3 regions of the Micromonospora sp. DT53 genome follow, and region 3 is predicted to be linked to each of the others. Evidence: riboswitches for the same ligand, from Rfam matches in the RefSeq annotation. Region 3 holds a riboswitch; each other region holds the start of a gene.

Region 1 (5,139 bases), on a different contig from region 3:
CAGTCGCCAACACCACGCGGCGGCAATCCGCAGCCCGTGCGGGACGTCGGCGTCATCCCGACTGGTGGTGGAGCTGTGCAGGTCCACCGCAGGTTCCGCGCCGTAGACCGTGGCGCTCGGCGGCGCGGTCGGCCCCGGCACGGCCGGCGACGCCACCCGGGCCGCCTCCGACACGTCGTTCAACGTGTCGGTCGACGCGCCCTCGTCGACGGGCTTCGACGCCTGTCGTGACTGGTAGGCGCGGCGAAGCCGCCCGCGTACCCGCTCGAAGCGGCTCAAGCGCACCTCCTGGCAGAAAAGCCGGCCCGCCAACGGCGACAGGTCGGACAGCATACGTCCGTTCCCGACACCGTAGGGCAGTTCAGCCACACAATGCCCCGACCACCTCCGGCGTAACCACCGGTGGGCCACCGTCGGCCACACGGTAGCGTCTGCGGCGTGACCGCCGACAACGATCTCGACGCCGGCCTGCCGATCCGCCTGCTGCACGACCGCGTGCTGGTGCGGATGGAGGGCAGCGAGGGCGAACGCCGCTCCACCGCAGGCATCGTCATTCCGGCGACGGCAGCGGTCGGCAAGCGCCTCGCCTGGGCCACCGCGGTCGGGGTGGGGCCGAACGTCCGCGCCATCGTCTCCGGCGACCGGGTGCTCTTCGACCCGGACGAACGCTCCGAGGTCGAGTTGCACGGCCGCGGTTACGTGCTGCTGCGAGAGCGGGACGTGCACGCCGTGGCCGCCGTACGGATCGAGAACGACTCGACAGGCCTCTACCTCTGACGCGCCTCCCCCGGCCACCAGGCCCCGCCGCGCACCGTTTGCCCGGCCGCACGACGGGAAGCCATCCGGCGACCGTGGCCCTGGGGAGGGACGATGCCGGTATTCGTGAAGAAGCTGTTGACCTGGGGCAGTGTCGCGTTCCTGATCTACTTCATGGCCTTCCGGCCGGACGGCGCCGCGCAGTTGTTCCGGGGGATCGGGGCCGCGCTGATCGCGATGTTCCAGGGCCTCGGCGACTTCCTCACGTCGCTGCTGGCCTGAGCCACTGTCAGGGGTGCGTCGGCGGCCAGGGAGGCGCCGATCGCGGGCCGGCCCAGCCGGGCGGGGCATACCCGACCGGAGCCGGGGCCAACACCACCGGGATCGGCACCACCGGCTCGTCCGGTGCGTCCACCGGGCGCTGCGTGCCGTCCGGGAAGCGCAGGAGATAGCGGCTGCCGTCCCAGACCCCCGTCGGGGCCTGCGGGTCCCGACCGACGAAGAACGACCGGTACGCGCTTATCGCGTCCAGCAACTCCCGCTCCTCGCGGGCGGTCCGCTCCTGGTCGGCGGGCTTACGGTCCAGGCCGCGCAGTGTCCCGTCGCGCAGCAGGGCCAGCCGGGTGGCGGCGGACTGGTAACCCCGCATCGCCCGCACCCCGGCGTCACCGGCCACCCGCCGCGCCCAACTGCGGGCGGCGTGCCGCCTGCCGAGACTGCTCAGGGCGGCCACCTCGGGCGGGCTGAGCCAGCCGGCGCGTACGTAGTCGGGCAGAGCCCGCTCGGTGAGCCGCCCCTCCCACGCGCGCAGCCACAGCGCCAGCCCCACGGTGCCGAAGAAGACCGGCACCATGAGGCCCAGGAAGCCGTACAGCATGATCATGGCCTCGCCGGTGGCCTGGGTCAGCGTGGGCAGCAGGTTCCACGTGCCGTGCAGCATCATCGCCAGCAGCAGGCCGGCGATCGGGGCGAGCACCCGGATGCGCCGGTCGGCCGTCCGGGAGGCGATACCCAGCCCCACACCGGTCATCGAGGTGAAAAGGGGATGGGCGAACCCGAACAGCAGGATCCGCAGAATGAAGATCGCGATGACCTGCTGGATGCCGGTGGCCGGGCCGTAGCGGTCGGCGCCGGACGCGTACCCCAACCCGCCCAGGTAGAGGATGTTCTCCACCATCGCGAAACCGACCGCGGCGAGCCCGCAGTAGACCAGGCCGTCGGTGATCCCGGACCACTCGCGGCGGCGGAACACCAGCAGCAGGATCGGGCCCAGCGCCTTGGTCAGCTCTTCGATGAACGGCGCCACCAGCACCCCGGTGAGCGCGGACGGTAGGCCCCAGTCGGCGAAACGGTTGGCCGCGAAGTCGTTCACCGTGAGCGAGGCGGCGGTGGAGACGAACGCCCCCCAGGCGAAGCAGAAGATCAGGTACTTCAGCGGCTCCGGTTCGTACCGGTCCAGCCAGAGGAAGCAGGCGACCAGCACCGGCACCGGCAGGATGGCGGCGACCACGCCGATCAGCAGGGCCTGCACACCGAGCGACTGGCCCAGCGTGAAGACCATGAACACCGCGCACGCCGCGATGAGCAGCACCACCCCGGCCAGCGCCAGGAACCGCCGCCAGCCGAGTCGGCGCAGCGGCATCCGGGGCGTCTCGCCCACGGGAGGTGCGGCGGGCGCGGGCGGGGCGGCGGGCGACGGCGGCAGCGGTGTACCGGGCGGGGTGTCGGCCATGCGGTCAGCGTAGCCATCCGCCGCCGGCTGGTTCGGTCGCATCGGTAGCCGCTATGCTGCCGGCAGGTCACGAGCGCCAGCGTCAAGCCCCGGCTTGCTGGCCGGCAACCCTCGTCGAGTTCGCGGTGGGGTGCCCCGGGTGATGACCGGGCCCAGCCCGATCGGTGTGCTGGGCAAGCGCGGACCCCGTCCCGATGCCGCACCCGGGGTCCCTGACCCCGGAGGTTCCGGCGTGTCCGTCACTCTCGTCCCCTCGCTGCCCACCCTGCCCACCGCGCCGACCGCGCCGACCGCGCCGCTCGACGTCCTCGGCGTGCCCGGCGAGATCAACCTGGACTACGCGGCCACTGCGCCGTGCGCGCGGGCCGCCGCCGACGCCGTGGCCGAGCTGCTGCCCTGGTACGCCAGCGTGCATCGCGGAGCGGGAGCGCTGTCGCGACGCTGCACCCTCGCGTACGAGCAGGCCCGGCAGACGATCGGCGACTTCTTCGGCGCTCGCGCCGACGATCACGTGGTCTTCACCCGCAACACGACGGACGCGCTCAACCTGCTGGCGCGTGCCGTGCCGGCCGGCACGACTGTCGTCACGTTCGCCGGCGAGCACCATGCCAACCTGCTGCCCTGGCCGCGCGGGTCGGTGCGGTTGCCGGTGCCCACCGACCCCGACGGGGCGGTACGCGACCTCGCCGCAGCCCTGACCGAGCTGCGCCGGGGCAGCAGCCCGGCGCTGCCGGTGTTGGTCGCGGTGACCGGTGCGAGCAACGTGACAGGTGAGCGGTGGCCTGTCGCCGAACTGGCGCGGGTGGCCCACCGGCACGGTGCCCGGATCGTGCTGGACGCCGCGCAACTCGCCCCGCACGCGCCTGTCGACAGGCACGCGCTCGACGTCGACTACCTGGCCGTGTCCGGCCACAAGCTGTACGCACCGTTCGGCGCGGGCGTGCTGATCGGCCGGGCGGACTGGTTGGACGCCGCCCCGCCGTACCTGGCCGGTGGTGGGGCCACCAGCCACGTCGGGCCGGCCACCCACGACGTGACCTGGACGACCGGCCCGGGGCGACACGAGGGCGGCACCCCGAACCTGCTCGGCGCGGTGGCGCTGGCGGCGGTGTGCGCGGCGCTCGACGACGCGGACCAGGTTGCGCTGGCCGCCCACGAGCAGGCCCTGCTGGCCCGACTGCGGACCGGCCTCGCCGCCCTGCCGCACGTCGTCGAGCTGCGCACCTTCGGCCCGGACGCGCCCCGGGTCGGCATCGTCTCGTTCGTGGTCGCCGGACGGGACTCCACCGAGGTGGCCGCACGGCTGGCCGCCGAGCACCACATCGGCGTACGGGACGGGTTGTTCTGTGCCCACCCGCTGGCCCGGCGTCTGCTCAGTGAGGCGGCGGGGCGTACCGGCCGGCGGGACCTGCCGCCCACCGCGCTGCGCGCCAGCATCGGGTTGGGCAGCACGGCCGCCCAGGTGGACCGGTTGCTCGCCGCGCTGGCCGAGCTGGGCTGAGGCCCGGCCGGCGGTGGCCCGCGCTCAGCCGACCGGCGGGGCGGTTGGCGGCTTCGGCGTGTCGCCGGGCTCGGCGGGCTCACCGACCGGGCGCTCCTGCTCCCCGAAGGCGTCGCGGATCCATCGGTTCGCCTCCTCCTGCTCGATCCCGGAGGCCACCAGCAGGTCGCTCGCCGTGGTGCGGATCTGGGCGACCACCACACTGCCGGAGAAGCCCACCCCGGCGCCGTACGCCCGGCCGGCCTCGCTGACCGCCCGCAGCGACCGTTCCCGGGCCTTCTCCGGTTCCTCGCTGGCGGCGAACTCGTGCTTGAGCAGCCGGACCGACTCGGCGAGGTGGGCGATCGCGTCCGGCATCGGATCGGGCACCGGTTCCTCGTCCTCGACAAGCGTGACGGACCGGCGGATGAGCGTGCCGCTGTTGCGCATCGCCCGGTCGATGGGGTCGGCCGCCTCCGCGTAGTGGGTCAACTCGTCGCGGCGGTGCCAGCGGGCCGGGGAGAGGGTGGCGGTCTCCTTCGCCCCCTCGATCGCCTCGCCCAGCGTGGCCAGCTCCTCCTTGTTGTTGCGCAGCCTTTCCAGTGCGCCCTGGATGGTGGCGCGGTCGCGGGCGCGCAGCCCGTCGGCGGTGGCGTCGAGTTGGGCGGCGAGCAGGTCCAGGGCGGGTCGGGCTGCGCGGTTGATCACCCGGAGCGGGTTCAGCGGCAGCAGCACAGCCGTCACCAGCAGCGCGACCCCACCACCGAGGAACGCGTCGACGAAGCGGGGGATCTCCAGGTTTTGGGTCGACGGGCTCAGCGTGACGATCAGCACCGCCGTGGCCGCCGCCTGGATGACGATGGCCACGCTCGCCCCCGCGAAGATGGTGAGCAGGATCGCCACCGTGACCACCAGGCCGAGCTGCCACGCGCCGGTGCCGAGCAGGTAGATCAGGAGATCGCCGACGGCCACCCCGACCCCCACCCCGACGATCAACTCGACGGTCCGGCGGAACCGCTGGCCGACCGACGCGGCCAGGGTGCCGACCGCGGAGATCGGCGCGAAGACCGGTTGCGGGTTGCCGAGCACCTTGTGCGAGATCAGGTACGCGAGTCCGGCGGCCAGCCCGGCCTGTACCGCGAGTCCGCCGGCCATCCGTACCCGGTGCAGC
Region 2 (5,139 bases), on a different contig from region 3:
TCTTCGTGTCGGCGTCGTTCCTGTTGGTGGTGGTCGTCGCGCTGTTCTGCGGCGACACGGTGGCCAGCGAGGCGAGCTGGGGCAGCCTGCGGTATCTGCTGGCGATCCCGGTGCCCCGGGCGCGGTTGCTGACGGTGAAGCTGGTGGTCGCGCTCGCGTACTCGGGGCTGGCCCTGCTGCTATTGGCGGGCACCGCGTTACTGGCCGGCACCCTGCGCTACGGCTGGTCACCGCTGCGCAGCACGGTCGCCGCCGAGCTGGAGCCGGGTGAGGGGCTGCTCCGGCTGCTGGCCGTGCTCGGCTACCTGGCCGTCGTACTCCTGGTGGTGGCCGGCCTGGCGTTCCTGCTGTCGGTGACGACGGACGCCGCGCTCGGCGCGGTCGGTGGCGCGGTTCTGCTCTGGATCCTGTCCAGCATCCTCGACCAGATCACCGCCCTGGGCGCGCTGCGGGACTTCCTGCCCACCCACTTCAGCACCGCCTGGCTGGGTCTGCTGTCCACTCCGGTGCAGACCGACGACGTGGTGCGGGGCTGCATCTCGGCGATCAGCTACGCGACGCTGTTCTGGGGTCTGGCGTTCTGGCGCTTCACCCGCAAGGACATCACGTCGTAGCGGGTTGGCTCACAGCACGCTGTCGGGTGGGCTCACCGACGACGGCACCGCGCTCGGTGTCGGCGGCGGGGCCGGCCGGGTCGGCACCGGCGTGGACGGGTCGGCCTTCTTCCAGGCGCTGACGCCGATCCGGCCGGTGTTGCCAAGGTCGATCGGCCCGTCCGGGTCGACCTCTTCGGCCGGCTGCCCGGCAGCGGGCGCCACCGTCAGGAACTCACCGTTGGTGGCCACCACTGTCGAGTCGGTGACCAGGTTGCGCCAGAGCACCACAGCGGTGGCCCGCTCCCCGGTGGCGAGGGTGACCGGTCGGGGTGGTTGGTCGAAGCCCGAGGTGATCTCCTTCGCGCCGTTGACCACCCGCAGCAGGACCGGCTCGCGCGCCTCGTCGAACACGTGCAGCACCGGATACCCGTTGAGCTGGTAGGGGTGGTCAGCACAGTTGACCAACTCCAGGCCGAGGGCGCGCAGGCCCATGGCGGCGTCTCCGCCGGTCGACCGGATCCGAACGCCGCTGGCCGGGCACTCGACGCTCCCCGACGGACTTGCGGCGGTGGTGGGCGCGGTACGTGGTCGCGGGCCGTCCTGGCCGCGATGGTCGCCAGGCAGACACGCGCCGAGAGTGAGCGCCGCCGTGAACGCGGTGACAGTCGCGGACGCCGTGCTGCCCCGTCGCCGCGCCGCCGTCCCCCGAGAGATCATCCGTCGATCCTCGCCCACAAGGAAACCACCCGTCGCCCCACCCCCACCCCGGCCTCGCCCGCGCCGATCTTGCAGTTTCGGTCGCCGGGACGCACGGCAGGCCCACCCCGTCGATCATGGAGTTGTGGTGCCTGTTTTGGTGCCGAGCGGGCGCTTTGTCACCCACCACAACTCCTTGATCGACGGGGTTGTGTGGGGGTCAGGTTGGCGGGTGTTGGGTTAGGACCGCGTCTAGGAGGCCGGGGTAGAGCTTGTCCAGCTCGTCTCGGCGGAGCCGGACCAGGCGGCTGGTGCCGGCGGCCCTGGTCCGGGTCAGGCCCGCCTCGCGCAGCACCTTCAGGTGGTGGCTCCGGGTCGCCTTGGAGACGCCGAAGTCGAAGCTGCCGCAGGCGGACTCGCCGCCCTCGGCGAGCGCCCGGACGATCTGTAGCCGCACGTCGTCGGCGAGTGCGGCCAACACGTTGGTGACCGGTACGGCGGTCAGGTCGGGCTCGTGCGGCTCCATGTGACCAGTGTAACCCTTGTTCGACAATCATCGAACAACACCCTATGGTCGGTGTCGTTGGTTCGATGATACTCGAACATTGGAGTTACCAATGCGATCCCGCGCCACCGCATACCCACTGATCGCCGTGCTCGGCTGGGGCGTGATGTTCCCGATCCTGGCCAGCGCGCTCAACCGGGTCGACCCGCTCAACCTGACCACCGCGCGCTACCTGCTGGCCGCCGCCGTCCTGGTCGCCATCCTGTTGCTGCGCGAGGGGGCCGGCGCGCTGCGGCACGGCGGCCGGGCGATGGAGGTGGTGGTGCTCGGGGTGGTCGGCTTCGCGGGCTTCAACCTGCTCACCAACCTGGCGCTCGAACACGCCGCCCCGCAGCAGATCTCACTCTTCGTGGCCACCACTCCGGTGATCACCCAGCTCGTCCGCTGGGCGCGCGACGGCGTACGCCCGAAGCCGCTCCTGCTGGCCCTCTCCCTGGTGGCGCTCCTCGGCGTCGGCCTGGTGATCACGCGCGGGAGTCTGGCCGGACTCGGCCAGTTCGGCCTCGGCGGGCTGATGATGATCGGCGCGGTACTCGGCTGGGGCATCTACACCCACGGCGCCAGCCGGTTCGGTGAATGGTCGCCGCTGCGCTTCACCACCCTGACCGCGCTCGCCGGCACGGCCGCCATGCTCGTCCTGAGCATCGGCGCCGACGCCGTCGGCTGGCAGCACGCGCCGGCCGCCGCCGACCTCGTGGCGGTCACCCCGCAGCTGGCGTACGCCGTGCTGGTGGGCGCCGTGATCGCGGTCCTGGCCTGGAACACAGGCGTGCAACGACTCGGCGCCGCCAACGCCGCGCTGTTCATGAACCTGGTCCCGGTGACCACCTTCGCGGTGCAGATCGCCCGCGGCTACCGCCCGGAGCCGGTGGAACTGGTCGGGGCCGCCATCACGATCGCCGCCCTGATCGCCGCGAACCTCGCAGCCCGTCCCCGGACCACGTCGCTGCCCCAGGCGAGCGCGGTCACGGACCCGATCGCGGTGACCGACCCCATGGCCGTGAGTGCTCGCTGACCCACTCCCTGGGATCAGCGGTAGCAGCGGTCGACAGCGTTGTCCTAGACTCGACGGCACAACTGAATACCTCATCCAGAGGGGCTGAGGGATACGGCCCGACGACGCCCCGGCAACCACCCCGCGCGCTCACCGCTGAGCGACCCGCGGGGCAGGTGCCAATTCCGTCCCCGCCGCACCGTGCGATGCGGGGAAAGATGAGAGGACTCTCGACATGACGTCGACGCTCGTCACCTCCGGCATTGACACCTCTGCCAGCCCCGCCCGCGCCCTGGTCTGCCGTGCCTGTTCGGCCCGCTACCCGCTCGCCGCCCAGCACGCCTGTTACGAGTGTTTCGGCCCGCTGGAAGTCGACTACGACACCGCAGCGCTGGCCACCGTGACCCGCGAGCAGATCGAGGCCGGCCCGAACAACATCTGGCGGTACGCCGCCCTGCTCCCCGCCGGTCAGGACCCGGCCAGCCGGGTCACCCTCGACCCGGGGCTGACCCCGCTGGTGGCGGCCCCGCACCTCGCCACCGAGCTGGGCATCACCGCGCCGCTCTGGGTCAAGGACGACAGCGCCAACCCCACCCACTCGTTCAAGGACCGGGTCGTCTCGGTGGCGCTCACCGCCGCCAAGGCGCTCGGCTTCACCCGGTTCGCCTGCGCGTCGACAGGCAACCTGGCCAACTCGGTGGCCGCCCACGCCGCCCGCGCGGGCGTGCCCTCGGTGGTCTTCATCCCCAGCGACCTGGAGCAGGGCAAGGTCATCACCACCGCCGTCTACGGCGGCGAGCTGGTCGCCATCGACGGCTCGTACGACGACGTCAACCGGCTCTGCGGCGAGCTGGTGGAGACCGACGAATTCGAGGACACCGCGTTCGTCAACGTGAACGTCCGGCCGTACTACGCGGAGGGCTCCAAGACCCTCGGCTACGAGGTCGCCGAGCAGCTCGGCTGGCGGATCCCGGCGCAGGTGGTCATTCCGATGGCCAGCGGCGAGCTGCTCACCAAGATTGACAAGGCGTTCTCCGAGCTGGTCGAGATCGGCCTGGTCGAGGCGCCGGCCGGCGGCTGGAAGGTCTTCGGTGCGCAGTCGGCCGGCTGCAACCCGATCGCCACCGCCCTGCACGCCGAGACCGACACGATCATCCCGGTCAAGCCGACAGGCATCGCCAAGTCGCTAAACATCGGCGACCCGGCGGCCGGCCTCTACGCCCTGGAGGCGGTCCGCCGCACCGGCGGTTGGATGGAGTACGCCGACGACGACGAGATCCGTGCGGGCATCCGCGATCTGGCGCGTACCACAGGTGTCTTCGCTGAAACCGCAGGTGGGGTGACGGTGGCCGTGCTGCGCAAGCTTGTCGAGTCCGGTCGGCTCGACCCGACGGCCGAGACCGTCGTGTTCAACACCGGAGAGGGTCTGAAGACCATCGACGCGGTGGCCGGCGAGGTCGGGCCGACCCATCACATCAAGCCCTCGCTGCGCGCCGCCCGCGACGCCGGTCTCCTCGGCTGACCCGGGGCCGAGTGGATCAGTCGGTAACTGGGTTTTCGCTGTGAGTGTGGAAAACCCGCCGCTACGGACTTGACGGCAGGAACCGGACGGCGCAAGATGCTCCGTGCGGGAGGGCATTTCGCCGAAGACTTTTGAAGTTCTTGCGACCCAACGCCGGAGGCGTTGTGCGAGTGTCCCTCCCGACCACGTCCGATCGGGCCAGCGATTAATTCGCTGGCCCGATCGCTTTTCCCGGGTGCAGGCTCAGCGGCATGAGCATCACGATCGCGTCGTTCGACGGCGCCGACCACACTTCGGTCGACGAGGCGTACCGGATCGGGGCGGCGGTCAACGACGCCGATCTGCCGGATCTGCCGCCCTTCTGCCGGCGGCGGTTCGACGCGCTGTTCCACACGCCGATGCCCGGCACCCGGTCGCTCTGGGCGCTGGCCCGACTGGACGGCGTGCCGGCCGGCTACCTTCAGCTGGGCCTACCGCAGCTCGACAACACCGACAACGCCAGCGCCGAGCTGAAGGTGCATCCCGAGCTGCGGCGCCGGGGCATCGGCCGGGCACTGCACGAGTACGGAGTGCGCCTGCTGCGCGAGCACGGCCGCAAGCGGGTCGTGGCACTCACCGTCTCCGCGCTGCCCGACGGGCCGGCCCGAAGCGTGGCGGGTGACGCGTTCGCCGCCTCGACCGGTGCGCAGGCCGCGTTGGTCGAGGTGCGTCGCCGGCTCGACGTCGACAAGATCGACCGGGTCGCCCTCCGGGCGGCACTCGCCGA
Region 3 (5,139 bases):
CCACCGTCGCCTTGACCACGGCCGCTCGCTCGTCGTCGGAGAGGGCCCGATACTCCCCCATCGACGCGCACGGCGCGACCCCGTGACACCCCTCGGCGGCGAGCCAACCGACGTGTTCCTGGAGCCTGTCGAAGTCGACCGACAGGTCGGCCCGAAACGGCGTGGCGATGGCGACCAACACGCCCCGCCAGGGCCTACCAGCTCCCACTCGGAAATCCCCTCCCCACCGGCACCACCCGTCAGCCCATGCGCGCCGTGCGCGGCGCCGCTGGTGCGGTCCGTACCGGAACCCTAGGAACGCCTGTCGCTCCCGGTCTTCGGACAGATGCCGAAACCGTCGCGTGGCCGCCCGTCTTTTTGTCGTGACTTCGACAGTGGACCTTGCGCGATGCCCCACCCGCACCGGAGGGTAAGGACTGGCGGTCGTGCGCTCACCAGAGCGCACTGAGAGGTAACGGAGTTAGATGCACGGTGAGCTCCAGCGAATCGTCGACGCCGTCGCCGCCCGGGTGGGGCGACCCGCCCTCATCGAGGACCGGCGACAGCGGGTGGTCGCCTACAGCGAGCACGACGGCCCGATGGACGACGTCCGCCGGACGTCGATCCTGCGGCGGCAGACGACGCCGGAGGTGATCGCCTGGTTCCGAGGCATGGGCGTGCTCACGGCGCACACGCCGGTCCGCACCCCCGCGTGCGCCGAGCTGGACCTGCTGGCGAGGGTGTGCGTGCCGATCCGGCACGACGACCTGCTGCTCGGGTTCGTCTGGTTCATCGACGCGGACGGCTCGATGACCGACTCCGACATCGCCACCGCCACCGGCCCCTTCACCGACCTGTCGCTGGCCCTGTACCGGGAGAACCTGCTCGGTGAGCTCGCCGCACAGCGGGAGACCGAAGCCACCCGCACCCTCCTGGTGGAGAGCCGGCAGGCGCGCGAGCACGCGGCGCGGGCGCTGCTGGAGGAGGGCGTGGTGGTCGCCGACGGGTCGACCGTCGCGCTCGTCGCCCAGCTCGTACCGGCCGCCGGGCGGCAGCCCGACGAGGTGGCCCGGATCGCCCTGGAACAGGCCCTGGTCACCACCCGCCGGTGGATCGGAGTACGGGAGACGCTGCACCACGTCTGGCACGACCACGGGGTGCTGCTGGTCTGCGGCGACCGGATCGCTGGTCGCCCCTCGCCGGAAGCCTCCGCCGGGCACCTCACCGAGGCGCTGGCAACCGCGACGCGGGGTCTGACCTCGGTGGACCGGACCGTGACCGGCATCGGCCAGCCCCGCGCCGGGCTGTCCACCGCGGTCGAGTCCTACCAGGAGGCCGCGCAGGCCGCCCGCGTCGGCACGCAACTGCCCGCGCTGGGCCGGGTGGTCTCCTGGGCCCGTCTGGGCATCTACCGGGTGCTGTCCCAGCTGGACAGTCAGCACCTCGACGTCGCGGGCGTCCATCCCGGGCTGGAGCGGCTGCTGCGCGACGACGCTCACCAGGTGCTGCTGGAGACCCTGGAGGCCTACCTCGACCTGGCCGGCAACGCGCACGCCACCGCCGAGAAGCTCCGACTGCACCGCACGACCCTCTACTACCGGCTGCAACGTGTGGAACAGCTCGCCGGGACCGACCTCAAGGACGGCAACGAACGGCTGTGCCTGCACCTGGCCATGAAGCTCGGTCGGCTCAGCGGTCACTACCGCACGGCGTGACACCGCCTGGGGAAAATTCCGCCACCGCCGACCGCCATCTACTCCGGCCTTTCCGTGTGTTGCCTGGAGGTTGCTCTCGACATCGGTGATCTCTATGCTTCCTGGGCGTCAAGAGTGGTCAGCGTCAAGCCTCCCGGCTTGCTGACCCGGCAACCGCGCCACCCGCGCACGGTGCCTCCGGGGGAAGACCAGGCCGACCGCAAGCTGCGGTACGGCAAGAGCGGGTGCCTCATGGCACCGGAGAGCGAGTTCACCGTGTCATTCGAAGAGCTGGACCTGGCAGCTTTCGCGGTCTGCCTGACCTGCGGGCACCTGCGCGGCGGTGCCCCGCGCGAGCAGCGGTGCCGCTGCCAGCCCCGTACGCCGGAGTGGGAGCAGCAGTGGCAGGACCAGGACATCCCCGGCGACCTCGACCTGTGTGTGTTGTGCGTCCGGGCCACGGTGACCACCCGAACCCGGTGGTCGTGGCTGGCCTGCGAGACCTGCCGACTCGTCTCGCAGGTCGTCGGCGAACGGTACGGCCACCGCGCCGCGCTGCCGCTGGGCCGGCACTCCCTCATGAACGGCGACGTGGCCCAGCCGCAAACGGCCACGACCACCGAGGTCGCTGTCTCGCTGGTGGCCTCCGCGCGACGGTGCCACGAGTTGCGCGAGTGGCAGCAGCTGGAGTTCGCCCGGCTCGCCGAGCCACTACGCCCGATTGTGTCGAGCGTGCGGCTGGCCGAGTGGCAGCGGCAGTCGCCGCCCTCGCTCGGAGCAAGCGTCGACGCCTTCGACCGCTACGGCGTCCTGCCCGTGCCGGACGACCTCAGCAGCCTCCGGCAGGCCCAGACCCAATTCCTGTTCACCGCTCGTTGACCATCAGCCATCGACGGTGCGCTGACGACGGCGACCACGTCAGTCCTCGCGTCGGAGACCGTCGATGTAGCCCTGGATGAGGGCGGACGCGTCGCGGAAGTCGAGGTCGAAGAACTCGCGGTCCTTGCGTACCCGGTAGGGCGCCAATCGATCGTGCACCTCGGCCTCCACCGACGGAGCATCCGCGACCACCCACAGAGCCCGCACGCCGAACGGGATGACCACGCCTGTCGCCCGATTGATCTCCCTCACCCGCTCCTCGACGGTCCGCTCGGTGTAGCCGACCTTGAGCATCCGAGGCTGCTCGCGAGTCGACAGCACGTAGATGTAGCCAGCTCCTCGCGGTTCACGCGGCTGTTCCCCGACGAGTCCGGCCAGATGGACCTGCGCGTCCGCGTCAGTCAGCAGCGTGAGCTGCTTGGCAGCTGTGGCATCGTCGCCATCCCTGATCGCGGTGCGTAACCGACCGAGCGCGTCACCAGCTTGTCGGCAGCGCTTACGTCCAGGGCGGCCCAGTTGCTGCCACACGGTGAACCAGTCCCACTGGTCCTGCCTGTGACAGCGCGTGTAGAGCCCCTTGACTTCCGACAGTGCCTCCAGCAGTGCCGTGGTGGGCTCAGCCGGGTCGTTCTGCAGGTAGCTCAGCACGGCCGCCACCGACTGCCGTCGTCTCTGCTGGACCTCGGGCTTGACGGGGGCCATCCCGAAGCCCCACTTCTGCGCGACGTGCACGCGGTGGTCTTGAACTGGAGATGCCACGACCGCCCTCTCCTCCCGTAGCTGCATTCGCCGTCGGATGCGGCGATCCCGGCCACCTCAGCAGCGGCCGGGAAGAGCGGCAAGAGTATCCACCATGACCAGCCCAGCGTCCGGGGTCCCACGGATCATGGTCATTCACGTACCGTGGTCCTACCTCGCCGTGGCGGGCGCATCACGGAAAGCGTTGACCGAGCAGGAAGCCGGGGGGCGAATGCAGCAAGGCCGCAGGCATGAACGCCTGAGACTGGCGAGCCTGGACTTCCTTGGCGACGATTCCGCCTTGCGGGAGCAGGCCGGTCGTGCGCTGCGCGAGACGGGACGTGAGCTGCGACCCGAGGAGTGCTCCGGGGCGGACCAGACCGGGTCCGTCCGCGTGGTGGTCGACACCCAGCGACAGGTCTCAGCTGTCACGATCGTTCGCGACTGGCGCAGCCGGCTCGGCCCTGGTGGGTTCGCCGATGCGCTCTTCGAGGCGTACGCCGCCGCCGTGCAGGCCGCCCTCGAACTGGCGGCGCTCCTTCACCTGCAGGCGGAGGAGAAAGGTCCCGCGGCTCCGGATCAGGAGCCGCTCGACAGCGGCCCCGAACGGGACGTCGACGAGCACACCTGGCTGCGCGACACCTGGCGAACGCTGTCCGACCTCGACGCAGAGCTTGATGCGGCGACTCACCGGTCCAGAGTGGAGGGCGACTCGAGCATGTCGAGCCCCGACGGCTGCCTGACGCTGCACATCCGCGGAGGCGGCATCACCGGCATCACCGGTGACGTCGGGCGGATCGCCCGGGCAGACGCGGGTGAGCTGCAGTTGGAAGCCCGTTCCCTTTTCCGCGCGTTCGCGCTGACCAGCTCCGGGCCGACCGGATCGTGAGGTAGTGAGATGGATGAACTGAATGTCATCACCGACTCGCTACGTGATGAGGGAGTCAAGTGGCTGACGCTGTCGGACCAGGTCGCTGCCGTCAAGGTAGCCGCGGAGCAACTTCATCTGGACCCCTCGGCCTTCTTCATCGGTGACGCGAACGTCCTCATCCACTCGCTGGCGTACAACGACTTCCATGCCTTCATGGTCGCCGTTCTGAATGGAGCGGTGACCGAGTTCGAACAGGTTGGCAAGGCCCTGCGTCGCATCGCCGACGAGTACGACCGGGCCGACGAGATCGTCTCACTGGACCTCAACGAGATCTACAAGGCCTAGCGACCCACCGGGCGACGTTCGGAGAGGGCACGGAGCACCCGATGCAGCCAGGGACCACTGATCTTGAGTACGGGGAACCGTTCAACAAGGCGTTCGACCATATCCGCGCCGGCATCGACACGGCGATCGCCAAGTTCAACGAGATCGTCGAGCAGGTACAGCAGTGGAAGTGGCTCCTCGGACCCGCGGCACTCTTGTGGATCAAGCACAGTCTGGATGGCACCAAAACGGCACTGAACTCCGTCCTCGACCGCGTCGAGCAGGCTTTGGAGCATCAACTGCCGGTGCTCTCGCTGATCGAGGTCAGCTTCCGCTGGGTCAACGACGTGAAGACGCCGGTCTCCGACCTTTCCTCCGCCACCACCGACCCGGCGAACGAGAACCTGCCGAAGTGGACCGGCGACGCGGCGAGCGCCTACAACGCCAAAGCCGGCAAGCAGAAAGCCGCGGTAGACGAGTCAGTCGTCAAGTCGGAGTTCATCAGCCAGTGGCTGTTCACGATCGCCAAGGCGAATGTCGACTACGCCGTCGAACTCGCGAAGATCGTCACGGGGCTGGTCGGCAAACTGGCGCAGGCGGCGTCCGAAGGGGTGACCGTCATCGACCTACCGTGGGCCATCTCCACCCTCGCCG

The links. A riboswitch is a leader RNA that binds a small molecule or an ion and turns the genes downstream of it on or off. The one in region 3 is predicted to bind S-adenosylmethionine.
Region 1: another riboswitch for S-adenosylmethionine. It lies ahead of ACLQ3B_RS15545 (aminotransferase class V-fold PLP-dependent enzyme); the one in region 3 lies ahead of ACLQ3B_RS22575 (hypothetical protein).
Region 2: another riboswitch for S-adenosylmethionine. It lies ahead of thrC (threonine synthase); the one in region 3 lies ahead of ACLQ3B_RS22575 (hypothetical protein).

What each region holds. Positions count from the first base shown of each region.
Region 1 is NZ_JBNCKM010000004.1:293,028-298,166, reverse strand. It holds gene ACLQ3B_RS15565 (AI-2E family transporter) at 1-333, opposite strand, end outside; gene ACLQ3B_RS15560 (GroES family chaperonin) at 439-777, shown strand; gene ACLQ3B_RS15555 (hypothetical protein) at 871-1,038, shown strand; gene ACLQ3B_RS15550 (PrsW family glutamic-type intramembrane protease) at 1,046-2,530, opposite strand; SAM riboswitch class IV at 2,554-2,674, shown strand; gene ACLQ3B_RS15545 (aminotransferase class V-fold PLP-dependent enzyme) at 2,721-3,989, shown strand; gene ACLQ3B_RS15540 (FUSC family protein) at 4,014-5,139, opposite strand, start outside.
Region 2 is NZ_JBNCKM010000004.1:270,231-275,369, forward strand. It holds gene ACLQ3B_RS15440 (ABC transporter permease) at 1-614, shown strand, start outside; gene ACLQ3B_RS15445 (DUF4232 domain-containing protein) at 624-1,313, opposite strand; gene ACLQ3B_RS15450 (ArsR/SmtB family transcription factor) at 1,513-1,818, opposite strand; gene ACLQ3B_RS15455 (DMT family transporter) at 1,910-2,872, shown strand; SAM riboswitch class I at 2,941-3,076, shown strand; gene thrC (threonine synthase) at 3,087-4,373, shown strand; gene ACLQ3B_RS15465 (GNAT family N-acetyltransferase) at 4,625-5,139, shown strand, end outside.
Region 3 is NZ_JBNCKM010000007.1:146,259-151,397, reverse strand. It holds gene ACLQ3B_RS22585 (dihydrodipicolinate synthase family protein) at 1-208, opposite strand, end outside; gene ACLQ3B_RS22580 (PucR family transcriptional regulator) at 465-1,694, shown strand; SAM riboswitch class IV at 1,801-1,921, shown strand; gene ACLQ3B_RS22575 (hypothetical protein) at 1,950-2,552, shown strand; gene ACLQ3B_RS22570 (GIY-YIG nuclease family protein) at 2,592-3,311, opposite strand; gene ACLQ3B_RS22565 (hypothetical protein) at 3,406-4,179, shown strand; gene ACLQ3B_RS22560 (hypothetical protein) at 4,189-4,506, shown strand; gene ACLQ3B_RS22555 (hypothetical protein) at 4,548-5,139, shown strand, end outside.